One region of the Bradyrhizobium genosp. A genome, then DNA from elsewhere that is predicted to be linked to it. Evidence: predicted binding sites of a transcription regulator. Region 1 holds the regulator's gene; each other region holds the start of a gene.

Region 1 (4,638 bases):
GGTCTGCCGCAGGCGCCCATGCTGCCGGAAGCGCCCGCCAAGGTGACGGTGCGCAACCTCAACTTCTATTACGGCGAGCACCACGCGCTGAAGAACATCAATCTGGTGCTCGGCGCCAACCGCGTCACGGCGTTCATCGGCCCGTCGGGCTGCGGCAAGTCGACCCTGCTGCGCATCTTCAACCGGATGTACGACCTCTATCCGGGTCAGCGCGTCACCGGTCAGCTGATGCTCGACCAGACCAACATCCTCGACCCCAAGCTCGACCTCAATTTGCTGCGCGCCCGCGTCGGCATGGTGTTCCAGAAGCCGACGCCGTTCCCGATGACGATCTACGAGAATATCGCCTTCGGCATCCGTCTCTATGAGAAGATCTCGAAGTCGGAGATGGACGACCGCGTCGAGAAGGCGCTGCGCGGCGGCGCGCTGTGGAACGAGGTCAAGGACAAGCTCAACGCTTCCGGCCTGTCGCTTTCCGGCGGCCAGCAGCAGCGCCTCTGCATCGCCCGCACCGTCGCGGTGCGGCCCGAGGTGATCCTGTTCGACGAGCCCTGCTCGGCGCTCGATCCGATCTCGACTGCGAAGGTCGAGGAGCTGATCCAGGAGCTGTCCGAGAACTACACGATCGCGATCGTGACCCACAACATGCAGCAGGCGGCCCGCGTCTCCGACAAGACCGCCTTCATGTATCTCGGCGAGCTGATCGAGTTCGACGACACCAGCAAGATCTTCACGTCGCCGACCGACCGACGCACGCAGGATTACATTACCGGCCGGTTCGGCTGAGGAGACTGGATATGGGTTCTGAACATACCGCAAAGGCCTTCGACACCGACCTCCAGGAGCTCACCCGGTCGGTGGCGGAAATGGGCGGCCTCGCCGAGCGCATGATCGTCGATTCCGTCGACGCGCTGATCCGCCGCGACGTCGCGCTCGGCCAGCGCGTCGTCGCCACCGACGCCGACATCGACGCCCTCCAGAAGAAGATTGAGGAGCACGCCGTGCTCACCATCGCCCGCCGCCAGCCGATGGCGGTGGACTTGCGCGAAATCGTCGGCGCCATGCGGGTCGCGACCGATCTCGAGCGCATCGGCGACCTCGCCAAGAACATGGGCAAGCGCGTCGCGGCGCTGGAGACGGATTTCCATCCGCTGAAACTGTTCCGCGGCCTCGAGCACATGACCGACCTCGTGCAGCAGCAGGTCAAGTCGGTGCTGGACGCCTATGCGGCGCATGACCTGCCGGCGGCGATGGCGGTGTGGAAGGGCGACGAGGAAGTCGACGCCATCTGCACCTCGCTGTTCCGCGAGCTCCTCACCTATATGATGGAGGATCCGCGCAACATCTCGTTCTGCATCCATCTGATGTTCTGCGCCAAGAACATCGAGCGGATCGGCGACCACGCCACCAACATTGCCGAGACCGTGTTCTACATGATCGAAGGCCAGGCCATCACCGACAAGCGACCGAAGGGCGACATGACGACGTTCGCCGCGCCGGTCCCGAACACCTGATTTCACGATACCTGAACACGCAAGGAGCCACGACACCATGGGCGCACGCATTATGGTGGTTGAAGACGAGGAAGCTCTGACCGAGCTGCTTCGCTACAACCTCGAAGGCGACGGCTATGACGTCGAGACGGTGATGCGCGGCGACGACGCCGACACCCGCCTCAAGGAGCACATCCCCGATCTGATCGTGCTCGACTGGATGCTGCCGGGACTATCAGGCATCGAGCTGTGCCGGCGGCTTCGTGCGCGGTCCGACACCAAGCAGCTGCCGATCATCATGCTCACCGCGCGCGGCGAGGAGAGCGAGCGGGTGCGGGGCCTTGCGACTGGCGCCGACGATTACATCGTCAAGCCGTTCTCGGTGCCTGAGCTCCTGGCGCGCGTGAAAGGTCTGCTCCGGCGCGCAAGCCCCGAGCGGCTCGCTACCGTGTTGGCTTTCGGCGACATCGAGCTCGACCGCGAAAAGCGCCGCGTGGCGCGCTCCGGCCGGCCGATCGATCTCGGCCCGACAGAATATCGCCTGCTGGAGTTCTTCCTGGAGCACCCCGGCCGCGTGTTCTCGCGCGAGCAGCTGCTCGATAGCGTCTGGGGCCGCGACATCTATATCGACGAGCGCACCGTCGACGTGCATATCGGTCGCCTGCGCAAGCTGCTCAATCTCGGTCGCGAGCAGGACCCGATCCGCACCGTCCGCGGCGCGGGGTATGCGCTCGATGATCGCTTTGCAAAGGCCGAGCAGACGTAGGGCTGGCAGTTTGATTTGAGCTGCGGCCACAGACTCCAATGTCGTCCCGGCCTAGTTGCGCAATTGCGCGCGGGGGGCCGGGACCCATAGCCACAGGTGGACGTGGTGGGCGGGACTTGGAGTGACCCCTTAGCGCAGAAATTGCGTTCTCGGAGAATGGGTCCCGGCCCCCGTGCGCAATTGCGCACTAGGCCGGGACGACACCAAACTTTGTTGACTCGTCGCGCGCTGAACCTCAGCGCGGGCTCGGCTTCGCCGGCGCACGCCGGCGATCCGCTGCCGGCTGATACGCCACCCGCGAGTGCTGGGCGCAATAGGGCAGCCCGGAGAGCGCCTTGCCGCCGCAGAAGAAGAAATCCGGGCTCGAGGGATCGCCGACCGGCCAGTGGCAGGTCGCCTCGTTCAATTCGAGCAGCGACAGCCGCTGGCTCATCGGCACCACGTTGTCGTAGGTGACCGGCTCGGCCTCGACCTCGACCTCGAAGGCCTGCGCCAGCGCGGTATTGCCGCGTGCCATAGGCCTGCTCACCCGCATCATGTGCTGCGCTGGGCGCGCCTTGCGCGGCCGCGGAGCTGCCGAAGACGGACTCTTGGCGCGGCCGGAGAGGCCAAGCCTGTGCACCTTGCCGATCACGGCATTGCGGGTGACATTACCGAGCTCTGCCGCGATCTGGCTGGCCGAAAGTCCGGCCTCCCAGAGCTTTTTCAGTTGCTCGACGCGATCATCCGACCAGGTCAAAACCGTCATTGCACCCTTTCCTTCGCCGGCGCCTGCCATCCTGGGGCCGCACGACGAATGCCTAAGCCTCGAAAAACCCGTGCCGTCAGAATCCCTTAAGGCTCGCCGGGCGCAATGAGACGCCCGAACGTTTACGCCGGTACATGAGGACTTAGAGGATCAGAACCGCTGCACGAGATGTCGTATCTGACAAGCCAAACGCTACAATATGGCGTGACTCACGCGCAAGAGTCCGCCGACTCGCTTCCACATGTTCCGTGGCCAAAACCCCGCAAATCTGGCACCGCAAGACTACGGAATCAGCATTTCGTGGGGCTTTCCGGGCGGCATTGACACCCGTGGTGCCAAGCATAAGATAGTCGTGCGTGCCGCCCTTAAAAGGCGGCACGTTTCGTTTTCCGGACCAATGATGCGCTGCGCAACGCACGTTCAGGCCGTCCGAAACATCCAAAGAGATCATCATGGCTAACAGCGCAGCACCGCATTTGCTCCCCGTTTTCGCCAGGGCCGACATTGGTTTTGAGCGTGGTGAAGGCGTCTGGTTGATCGCAACCAATGGCGATCGCTATCTCGATTTCACGTCGGGCGTGGCGGTGAACGCGCTCGGCCATGCCCATCCCGCGCTGGTCAAGGCGCTGCAGGAGCAGGCGACCAAGCTCTGGCACATGTCGAACCTGTTCCAGAGTCCGGACGGCGAGAAGCTCGCGAACCGGCTCTGCAACGAGAGTTTTGCCGACTTCGTATTCTTCTGCAATTCCGGCGCCGAAGCGCTGGAGGGTGTGATCAAGCTGGTCCGCCATCATCACTTCTCCAAGGGTCATCCGGAGCGCTACCGCATCATCACCTTCGAAGGCGCTTTCCACGGCCGCACGCTGGCAACGCTGGCTGCGACGGGATCTGCAAAATATCTCGAAGGCTTTGGTCCGCCGATGGATGGCTTCGACCAGATTCCGCATGGCGACATCGAGGCCGTGAAGAAGGCGATCGGTCCGCAGACCGCCGGTATCCTGATCGAGCCGATCCAGGGCGAGGGTGGCGTGCGTTCGGCGACGCCTTCTTTCCTGCGGGCGTTGCGCCAGCTCTGCGACGAGAAGGGCCTGCTGCTCGCCTTCGACGAGGTGCAGACCGGTATGGGCCGCACCGGCGATCTCTTCGCTCATCGGCGCACCGGCGTCACGCCTGACGTGATGTCACTGGCGAAGGCGCTCGGCGGGGGCTTCCCGATCGGCGCGGTGCTGGCGACTGCGGATGCGGCCTCCGGCATGGGGCCCGGCTCGCACGGCTCCACCTTCGGCGGCAACCCGCTGGCGATCTCGGCTGCGAACGCGGTGCTCGACGTCATGCTCGAGCCCGGCTTCTTCGACCACGTGCAGAAGATGTCGCTGCTGCTCAAGCAGAAGCTCGCTTCCGTGATCGACCGCCATCCCGATGTCGTCAGTGAAGTTCGCGGCGAGGGGCTCTTGATCGGCATCAAGGCCGTGGTGCCGTCGGGTGACCTGGTTACGGCGCTGCGCAACGAAAAACTGCTCACCGTCGGTGCCGGCGACAATGTCGTGCGCTTCCTGCCGCCCTTGATCGTGACCGAGGCGGAGATCGAGGACAGCATCGGCCGGCTCGAACGCGCCTGCACTGCGCTGTCC
Region 2 (4,638 bases), 200 kb from region 1:
GCTTGCGCCGGTGCTAACGAGATCAGCTTCCAGGCCTCCGTCAGCGGCAGCACGCCGTCTGCGGCAAGGCGGAAGGCGGCGAGCAGCGGCGCCGGATAGTAATAGTCGGATGCCAGCACCGAGCAGAGCCCCTTCGCGATCATGTCCGAGGCCCTGGTCCAGCCGGTGTGGCTGCCGCCGCGCACGACGTTCGGCGCGCCGTAGACGATGGCGTCGCCATGATCTGCGGCTTCGCGTGCCGTCTCCTCGTTGATCGGGAACTCGGCGAGCCTCACGCCCAGGGCACGAAAGCCCTGGCGCATCGCCGGGGTGGCATCGTCATGCGACAGCATCCGCACCTCGGCCGCACGAGCCGCCGCGGCGAGCCGGGTGATCGAAGCCGGAACATCGGCGGCGCGCGAGACAATATGCGCGACGAGCTTGTCGAACGCCTCGCTCGACAGTCCGGTGCGCTCCACCATGCGGTTGCGCTTGCGCGGATTGGAGATGTCGGCGACGACGCCGTCCATGTGGTCGTTGAAGGCGAACAGGTCGACGCGCCCCTCGGCGAGCCATTGGCCGATCTCGGCCTCGGCATCGAGATTGTAGGTCTCGTGCCGCAGGTGAAAGCGGGTGTCGGCGGCGAAGTGCGGACGCTGCCGCTCGATCGCCTCGAGCAGGCGCCTTGCATTGTCGCCGCTGCGCAGGCCCGGCTCCCACGACCAGGTCGTGGCGTGGAACACCGTGGTGATGCCGTTGCCGATGACCTGGCGATCGGTGTCGGCAAGCGCGACGTCGATCGGGAAATCGACGCCGGCGCGCGGCATCATCTGTCGCTCGAAGGCATCGCCGTGCAGATCGACGATGCCCGGCAGTACCAGCAGGTTGCGCGCATCGATCGCCAGCCGCGCGCGGCCGCGAGACGCATCGATCTGCGCGATGTCGGTTCCCGATACTGCAAGGGAGGTTTCGGCGAGCTCGGAGCCGATCAGGGCCCGGCCACCTTCGATGAAAATGTCTGTCACGCGACCGCGCTTCGTTTGCTGGCAGAGGAATGTGCCCCTGCTTCGTATGCCGTCAGGAAATCTTCAATTGCGAGCTTGCGGAAATCGGGCAGTGCCGCACGCAATTTGTCGTGATCCCAGTCCCACCATGCCAGCCTGGCGAGCCGTCCGGCAACCTCTTCCGAGAACCGCCGCCGCACGATGCGCGCCGGATTGCCGGCGACGATGGTCGGTTGGACCGAAGGCACCTTGGCCATGCTGCATCCTAGAATTTCGGGGGCGGGCGCTCGTCATCGAGTGGCTTGATGACAATGTCATGACAGCACGATGACGGGGGTGGGGTGTGTAGGATCGCCGCACTGCGATGTGCATGTCACACAAGTGTCAAGTGCCGGCGCTAGCGGTGGCCTCCAGCTACTCTGGAGCCCTGCATGCTGGTGGTGGAAGGTCTGACGTGCCGCTTCGGCGCAAAAGCCGCGGTGGACGACGCTTCGTTTCAAATCTCCCCCGGCGGCTTCGTCGGTGTGATCGGGCGCTCCGGCGCCGGCAAGTCGACCCTGCTGCGAACCATCAACCGCCTGGTGACGCCGACGCAGGGCCGCATCATGTTCGACGGCCTCGACGTTACGGCGCTGCGCGGCAAAGAGCTGCGGCAGTGGCGGGCGCGATCTGCGATGATCTTCCAGCAGTTCAACCTGGTCGGCCGGCTCGACGTGCTGACCAACGTGTTGATGGGACGTCTGGCCACGATGCCGGCCTGGCGCTCGCTCACGCAGACCTGGCCCGAACACGACAAGGCGCTGGCGATGTCGGCGCTGGAACAGTTCGACATTGCCTCGCTCGCCGCCCAGCGCGCCGACCAGCTCTCCGGCGGCCAGCAGCAGCGCGTCGCGATTGCCAGGGCGCTGGTGCAGCAGCCCGACATTATCCTCGCCGACGAGCCGATCGCATCGCTCGATCCGCGCAACACCAAGATCGTCATGGATGCGCTTCTGCGCATCAACAAGCATTTTGGCATCACCGTGCTCTGCAATCTTCATTCGCTCGACCTGGCGCGCAGCTATTGCGACCGCCTGATCGGCATGGCGCAGGGCCGCGTGGTGTTCGACGGCGCGCCGTCCGCGCTGACCGACCTTGTCGCACGTGAGCTCTACGATCTCGAAGCCGCCGACGTCATGGGCGGCACGCCTGCGCCGGCACCCGAGGGTGTTCCGGCACTCGGTACCGCCGCGGCCGCTTGAGCCGCGCCGCATCCTCGATTGCCAGTTTTTGCGTCCACAGACCCCAACCGATGAAGAGGGTATCATGATCACTCGCAGATTAATTCTCGCAGGCGCCGCCGCGCTCACCTTCGCCGGATCCGCTTCCGCCGAAGACTGGAAGTCGAAGTATCCGGAGATCACCTTCGCCGTGATCCCGGCCGAGAACGGCTCGGGCGTCACCGAGCGTTATGGTCCCTTCATCAATTATCTGTCGAAGGAGCTCGGCGTGAAGGTGACACTGCGTGTCGCCAACGACTACGCGGCTGTCATCGAGGGCCAGCGCGCCGGCAACATCCACATCGGCTATTACGGCCCGGCCTCGTTCGCGCGCGCCCGCCTGACCGGCGTCAAGACCGACGCGTTCGTCATCGACGTCAATGCCGACGGCTCGAAGGGCTACTACTCGGTGTTCTACGTACTGGCGAAGTCACCGTACCAGAAGATCGAAGACCTCAAGGGCAAGAACCTCGGGCTTGTCGATCCGAACTCGACCTCGGGCAACAACATGCCCCGCTTCAAGCTGAACGCAATGGGCATCGATCCCGACGCCTACTTCTCCAAGGTGGTCTTCACCGGCAGCCACGAGAATGCTGTGCTGGCGCTGGCCCAGGGCACCGTCGACGTCGCCGCCAACTGGTGGAACGCCGACGACGATTCCAACCTGACCCGCATGCTCAACAAGGGCATGGTGAAGTCGACCGACGGCACCGTGATGAAGAAGGAAGACTTCCGGATCATCGTGAAGTCCGACCTCATCATCAATTCGCCCTACGCCTATCTCAGCGATCTGCCCGACGACATGAAGGCCGCGATCAAGAAGGCCTTCCTCGATGCGGCGCAGAAAGACCCCGAGGCGTTCAAGAAGCTCTCCGACGGCAAGAACAAGCCGTGGGAGCCGATCGCCAACGACGACTACAACAAGACCATCGAGCTGATAAAGTTCGTCGACGCTCTGCGCAAGAAGGCGACCTGACCTCGTCAGGACGACGTACTGGAGCCGGGTCGCTGGACCCGGCTCTTTTTCTTGATGGACTATCGAAGACATGACCCTCGCCGTTTCGATCCTTCCCGAGCCGCAGCTTGCGGCGCTGAACATCGCTTACCGCAAGGCAGTCGCGCGCAAGCGTTTGCGGCTTCTGGCAGGCGCCGCGCTGTTCATCGCCGCGCTAATCGTGGCCTCGATCGGCGCCGAGGTTAACCTGCGCACCTTCTTCACTTATTTCGGCAATTTCATCAGCTATTTCGACCGCATCCTCACGCTCGACAGCGGCCAGCGGGTTTGGACCAATGTCGGCGAGTGGTTCTGGGGCTGGCACAAATGGCTGAAGCTACTCGGCGAGACGCTGCTCATCAGCTATGTCGGCACGCTGACCGGCGCGGTCCTTGCCTTCGCGCTCAATTTCTTCGCCGCTGAAAACACCTCGCCCGCGCCCTGGCTGCGCTTCACGGTGCGGCGCCTGCTCGAGTTCGCCCGCACGGTGCCCGGCATCGTCTTTGCGCTGATCTTCGTGATCGCCTTCGGCCTGGGGCCGATGGCTGGCGTGCTCGCAATCGCGATCCACTCCACCGGCGCGCTCGGAAAGCTGTTCTCGGAGATCGTCGAGAATGCCGATATGAAGCCGGTCGAGGGCATCCGCTCCACTGGCGCGAGCTGGGTCGCCTGCATGCGCTTTGCGATCCTGCCGCAGGTCTCGGCGGGCTATGCCAGCTACGCGCTCCTGCGCTTCGAGATCAACGTGCGCGAGGCCTCGGTGATGGGCTTCGTCGGCGCCGGCGGCATCGGGCAGGAACTGATCGTCGCGATCCGAAAATTCTACTACTCCGACGTCAGCGCGATCCTCGTGACGATCATCGTCGCGGTCTTCCTGATCGACATTACGACCGGCTGGGTGCGCGGCCGCCTGTTCGGCAAGGAGGCGCGGACGTGAGCAAGCCGCCGGAAGTGAATACCGCGGAAATCCGCGCGCGCTATCCCGATGTCTTCAACCGCCCGGCGTCGTCGCGGCTGGCGACGCCCTTGATGCTCGTCGCGGCGCTGGCGATCTTCGTGTTCGGCCTGGTCGATCTCGATTTCTCGCCTGCGCGCCTGATCTCCGGACTGAGCCAGCTCGGCTGGATCAGCATGATGATGATCCCGCCCGATCCCGGCTCGTCGCTGCCGCTCTATCTGAAGGCGCTGGGCGAGACGCTCTCGATCGCTCTGCTCGGCACCACGCTGGCCGCGCTGCTGGCGCTGCCGGTCAGCCTGCTCGCCGCGCGTAATATCGTGCCGAATATTCTCCGCTTCCCCGTGCGCCGCTTCCTCGATTCGATCCGCGGCGTCGACACGCTGATCTGGGCGCTGGTGTGGATCAACGTCGTCGGGCTCGGGCCGTTTGCCGGCGTGCTCGCCA
Region 3 (4,638 bases), 2.3 Mb from region 1:
CCCGCCGGTGCATGCGGCTCGCGATGGCCGGCGGTCAGCGACAGGCCGTGATCGTCGAACGCCTCGGGCTCGGCCACCACGATCTCGGCCAGCGGATAGCGCGCCTTCACCGCGGTCGCGACGCCCGCGATCAGGCCGCCGCCGGAGGCCGGCGCCACCACGATGTCGGGTGAGAGGCCGAGCGTTGCCATGTCCTCCGCGATCTCGCGGCCGGCGGTGCCCTGGCCTGCGATCACGAAGGGATCGTCATAGGGCCTGACCAGCGTCGCACCGCGCTTCTCGGCGATGCCGCGCGAGATCGCCTCGCGGTCGTCGCGGTCGCGATCGTAGAGCACGACCTCGGCGCCATAGGATTTGGTGCGCTCGCGCTTCGACAGCGGCGCGTCCGCCGGCATCACGATGGTCGCCTGCATGTCGAGAATCTTGGCCGCCGCCGCCACGCCTTGGGCGTGGTTGCCGGAGGAGAACGCGACGACGCCGCCGGCGCGCTTGTCCTGCGGGATCGAGAACACCTTGTTGAAGGCGCCGCGGAACTTGAAGGAGCCGGTACGTTGGAGCATCTCCGGCTTCAGGAAGACTTTTGCGCCGACGCGCTCGTTGAGCACCGGAAACGACAACAGCGGGGTGCGGACGGCGAAGGGCGCAAGCACGCGCGCTGCGGCATCGATATCGGCGGGGCCGATCGGAAGGGGCTGTTCGGACATGGGGGGATGTTATCGCGCCGGATGAGGCGCGGGCAAGACACCTCCGCGCGAGGTTTTCACTCACTTAGGCGACGAAGCGTGGCTGTTCCGCACCGGTCCGGCCGGGCAGCACCGCATCGACCGCGCGGATGCTGTCCACAAAAGCCCTCGCCGAGGCTTCCCAAGTGTAATTGGAGGCGAATTTGACGCAAGCCTGCCTGGAGATATCAAGCGCCGCGAAGCAGGCGTTGCGCAAATCATGATCCAGCACGCCGACCGGCGCGTCGCCGATGACGTCGCGGGGACCCTTCACCGGGAAGGCCGCGACCGGCAGGCCGCTCGCCAGCGCCTCGAGCAGGACCAGGCCGAACGTGTCGGTCTTGCTCGGAAACACGAAGACGTCGGCTGCCGCGTAGATGTCGGCCAGCTCCTCGCCGTGCTTTTCGCCCAGAAAAATCGCGTCGGGATAGGCCTCTTCCAGCGCGTTGCGCGCCGGGCCGTCGCCGACGATCACCTTGGTGCCGGGCAGATCGATGTCGAGGAACGCCTCGAGATTCTTCTCCACCGCGACGCGGCCGACCGAAAGGAACACCGGGGCCGGCAGGCAGAGGTCGACGGCGCGAGGATGGAACAAATCGGTGTCGACGCCGCGCGGCCACAGCACGACATTGTCGAAACCGCGCTCGCCGAGCTCCCGGGCTAGCGCAGGCGTAGCCGCCATCACAGCGCGGCTCGGGCTGTGGAATTGGCGCAGCGCCCGCCAGATCAGCGAGCCCGGAACCGGCACGCGGGCGCGGACATATTCGGGAAAGCGGGTGTGGAAGCTGGTCGTGAACGGCAGCTTGCGCTGCCGGCAATAGCGGCGGACCATCAGGCCGATCGGCCCTTCCGTCGCGATATGGATGCTGTCGGGCCGCGCTTCCTCGATCAGCTTCGCGATTCGCGCCGGGCGCGGCATGGCGAGCCGCACGTCGCGATAGCTCGGCATCGCAAAGGTACGGAACGATTGCGGTGTCAGGAACGTGAACTCGACACCAAAACCTTCGACACTAAGCCCCTTGGCGGCGTCAGCGAGCTTGGTCAGCGTCCGAACCACACCATTGACTTGCGGGTGCCAGGCGTCGGTCGCGACCAGGATGCGCATCAAGCAGCTCTTGCTGCCACCTGCGGGACTTGCGCCGGCCTCTGCAAATGGTCCGCCCAGGTGATGATCTCGAAATGGCCGTCATCGTGCTCGACGAGCGCGGTGCAGCTCTCGACCCAGTCGCCGCAATTCATGTAGCGGATGCCGTTCTCGTCACGGATCACGGCGTAGTGGATGTGGCCGCAGATCACGCCGTCGGCGTCATGACGCCGTGCCTCGGCCGAGAGCGCCTGCTCGAACGCACCGATATAGTTCACGGCGTTCTTGACCTTCTGCTTGGCCCATTGCGACAGCGACCAATACGGTACGCCGAACATGCGGCGGAAGAAGTTGACGAAGCGATTCATCTGGATCGCGAAGTCGTAGGCCTTGTCGCCGAGATGGGCGAGCCAGCGCGCGTTCTGCACCACGAGATCGAAGATATCGCCGTGGATGACGAGGTAGCGCTTGCCGTCCACGCCGGTGTGGACGGTGTTCTCGACGACGTCGATGCCGCCGAAATGAGTGCCGTAATAGTTGCGCAGGAACTCGTCGTGATTGCCCGGCACGTAGATGATCTTGGCGCCCTTGCGCGCCTTGCGCAGCAGCTTCTGGACCAGATCGTTATGCGATTGCGGCCAGTGCCAGCTCGATTTCAGCGCCCAGCCATCGACGATGTCGCCGACGAGATAGATCGTGTCGGCGTCATGGTAGCGCAGAAAGTCCAGCAAAAGATCGGCTTGCGAGCCGCGGGCTCCGAGATGAACGTCGGAGATGAACAACGTGCGAAAGCGCCTTTCAGGGCTTTCGTCACTCACATCGTAACTTCCCATGCGACATGCCTGTAACAATATCCCGTGACAGGGGGATGACGATTGAACCTTTGAGGCACCTCAGATAAGAATCAGACCTTGCCTCGCCCTCTCCGCGAATATCAGCCCCATGCGACAATCAGGCGACATGGTTGAGCAAGGGTTGTCCGCAAAAGTCCGGGCCGGAGCGCGACACATATCAGACGGGACGCGATCCGCGAGCAGGCGAGCTATTTTCCGGAAACGACGATCGCCCGAACAATGAATGCGATGCGTTCGGTACGTGCGCTGAGCCTAATTCGGCCCGAACGTTCGAGTTCAGCGAGTCCATGCAGGGCTGCCCAGAAAACCTCGGTCGCAGCACCCACGTCGGTGCAAAACGGCGTAACGACTGCCGCAAGGGCGTCGAAGCCGGCCCGTAGTTCCGGTCTGGTCCCAGCTTCAGCGAAGCGCAAATCCGTCGGAAGAATGAACATGGCCTCATAGAGCGCGGGATTGCGGAGTGCAAAGGCGAGATAGGCCGTCGCGACATTCTTGATGGCGTTTCGTCCGGTCGATCCACTTGCCGCTTCCCGAAGATCTGCCGTGATCTCTCGGAAACCCTCGAGTGCAACCGCCGTAACGATCGCATCCCTGTTTTCGAAATGCGAATAGAGGACCGGCTGACTGTGTTCGATCTCGTCGGCAAGGCGACGGATCGTAACGGCGTTCCATCCCTCGCGCTCCGCGATCACGCGTGCTGCCGCGATGATGCGGCGTTCGCGATCAGCCCGCTGCCTGTCTTTCCGCTCAGCGATACCCAACCTTCGATCTCCCGGGCAGATAGTCGGTCCTTATTATCGACGCTTGACGATCTAACAACGCTAGAATATATAATATAGCAATGCTAGATTATTTTACTCAAGCTAGGAAAATCGACTGTGATGCATTGGCTTCCGCTTGGAACGGCACTGCTCGTGGCCCTCGCGATTATCGCGATCGGTACCCAATATGTCGTGAGCCCGACGACTGCGACACGCAGTTTCGGCCTGCCACTCCCTGAATATGGCGCCAACACCGTTTGGTGGCTTCGCCTCAAGGGCGTTCGTGACATCGCGTCGGGATTGACCGTACTGGCATTCATGGCGTGGGGTGTCCGCCGCGGGGTCGGCATCATCCTGCTCGTTGAAGCCATCATCCCCGTCGGCGACATGCTGCTCGTGCTTGCCGCCAAAGGCTCGGCAAGAAGCGCTTTCGGCATTCACGGCCTCACGGCGGCAGTCATGGTTTGGGCAGCCATCCCCATGATGATGGATTTGCCCTGAGATGATCCATGCTGTTTCGGTCTATCTGCTCATTGCCGGACTCTTTGGCGCAGGCCTCTATAACGCGATCGGCACTCCCGCGACGCAGAGCAGCTTCATTCGATGGGGTTGCCCGCGTTGGTGGAGCACCCTTACCGGCGGACTGGAGATGGTGTGTGCCGTTCTGATTGCGCTCCCTGCCAGTCGCATTGTTGGCCTGACGCTAGCCGCGGCAATCATTTCGGCCGCGGTTTTGACCGTTCTGCGCCATCGCGAATTTTCGCACCTTGTACCGCTTGGTGTCTTTGCCACCTTGATGGCTCTCGCAGGAACCCTGCCTTGAGGGCCGATATTGCCAATCCGATCTCACGGCCGCCGTTTCGCGGCCAGCCTCAGTAAAACTTGTGGAAATGATGGATCGGCCCGTGGCCGTGTCCGACACTGAAGCGTTCGGCCGCCGCGATCGCCGCGCTGATCCAGCTCTTGGCGTTGCGCACGGCCGTCTCGAGATCCTCGCCCTTGGCGAGGCCCGCGGCAATCGCCGAGGACAGCGAGCAGCCGGTGCCGTGGGTGTTGCGGGTCGCGACGCGCGACGCGGCAAGCGCGATCGTTTTGTCGGTGCTGACGAGATAGTCGATACTCTCAGTGCCCTCGCCGTGCCCGCCCTTGATCAGGACCGCGCGGCTGCCGAGCCCCAGAAGACGACGCCCCTGGCTTTCGATCTCGGCCTCGCTTCG

Evidence for each region. The regulator PhoB, encoded in region 1, activates phosphate uptake and scavenging genes when phosphate is short. The targets are predictions, from matches to a motif close to TGTCATNNANCTGTCAT.
Region 2: a site for PhoB is predicted at 1,289-1,305, ahead of phnC (phosphonate ABC transporter ATP-binding protein). Genes of this name have one in related genera too.
Region 3: a site for PhoB is predicted at 2,664-2,680, ahead of ACP2YP_RS27145 (UDP-2,3-diacylglucosamine diphosphatase). Genes of this name have one in related genera too.

Annotation. Positions count from the first base shown of each region.
Region 1 covers NZ_CP188196.1:8,123,800-8,128,437, reverse strand. The annotation lists gene pstB (phosphate ABC transporter ATP-binding protein PstB) at 1-786, shown strand, start outside; gene phoU (phosphate signaling complex protein PhoU) at 798-1,514, shown strand; gene phoB (phosphate regulon transcriptional regulator PhoB) at 1,552-2,259, shown strand; gene ACP2YP_RS38110 (GcrA family cell cycle regulator) at 2,495-3,007, opposite strand; gene ACP2YP_RS38105 (aspartate aminotransferase family protein) at 3,460-4,638, shown strand, end outside.
Region 2 covers NZ_CP188196.1:7,919,711-7,924,348, reverse strand. The annotation lists gene ACP2YP_RS37140 (alpha-D-ribose 1-methylphosphonate 5-triphosphate diphosphatase) at 1-1,004, opposite strand, end outside; partial or broken gene ACP2YP_RS37135 (chloramphenicol acetyltransferase) at 1,001-1,213, opposite strand; gene phnC (phosphonate ABC transporter ATP-binding protein) at 1,415-2,224, shown strand; gene phnD (phosphonate ABC transporter substrate-binding protein) at 2,289-3,218, shown strand; gene phnE (phosphonate ABC transporter, permease protein PhnE) at 3,289-4,173, shown strand; gene phnE (phosphonate ABC transporter, permease protein PhnE) at 4,266-4,638, shown strand, end outside.
Region 3 covers NZ_CP188196.1:5,792,139-5,796,776, forward strand. The annotation lists gene ACP2YP_RS27135 (threonine/serine dehydratase) at 1-704, opposite strand, end outside; gene ACP2YP_RS27140 (glycosyltransferase family 4 protein) at 769-1,827, opposite strand; gene ACP2YP_RS27145 (UDP-2,3-diacylglucosamine diphosphatase) at 1,827-2,639, opposite strand; gene ACP2YP_RS27150 (TetR/AcrR family transcriptional regulator) at 2,849-3,421, opposite strand; gene ACP2YP_RS27155 (DUF4267 domain-containing protein) at 3,542-3,922, shown strand; gene ACP2YP_RS27160 (DoxX family protein) at 3,924-4,244, shown strand; gene thiD (bifunctional hydroxymethylpyrimidine kinase/phosphomethylpyrimidine kinase) at 4,294-4,638, opposite strand, start outside.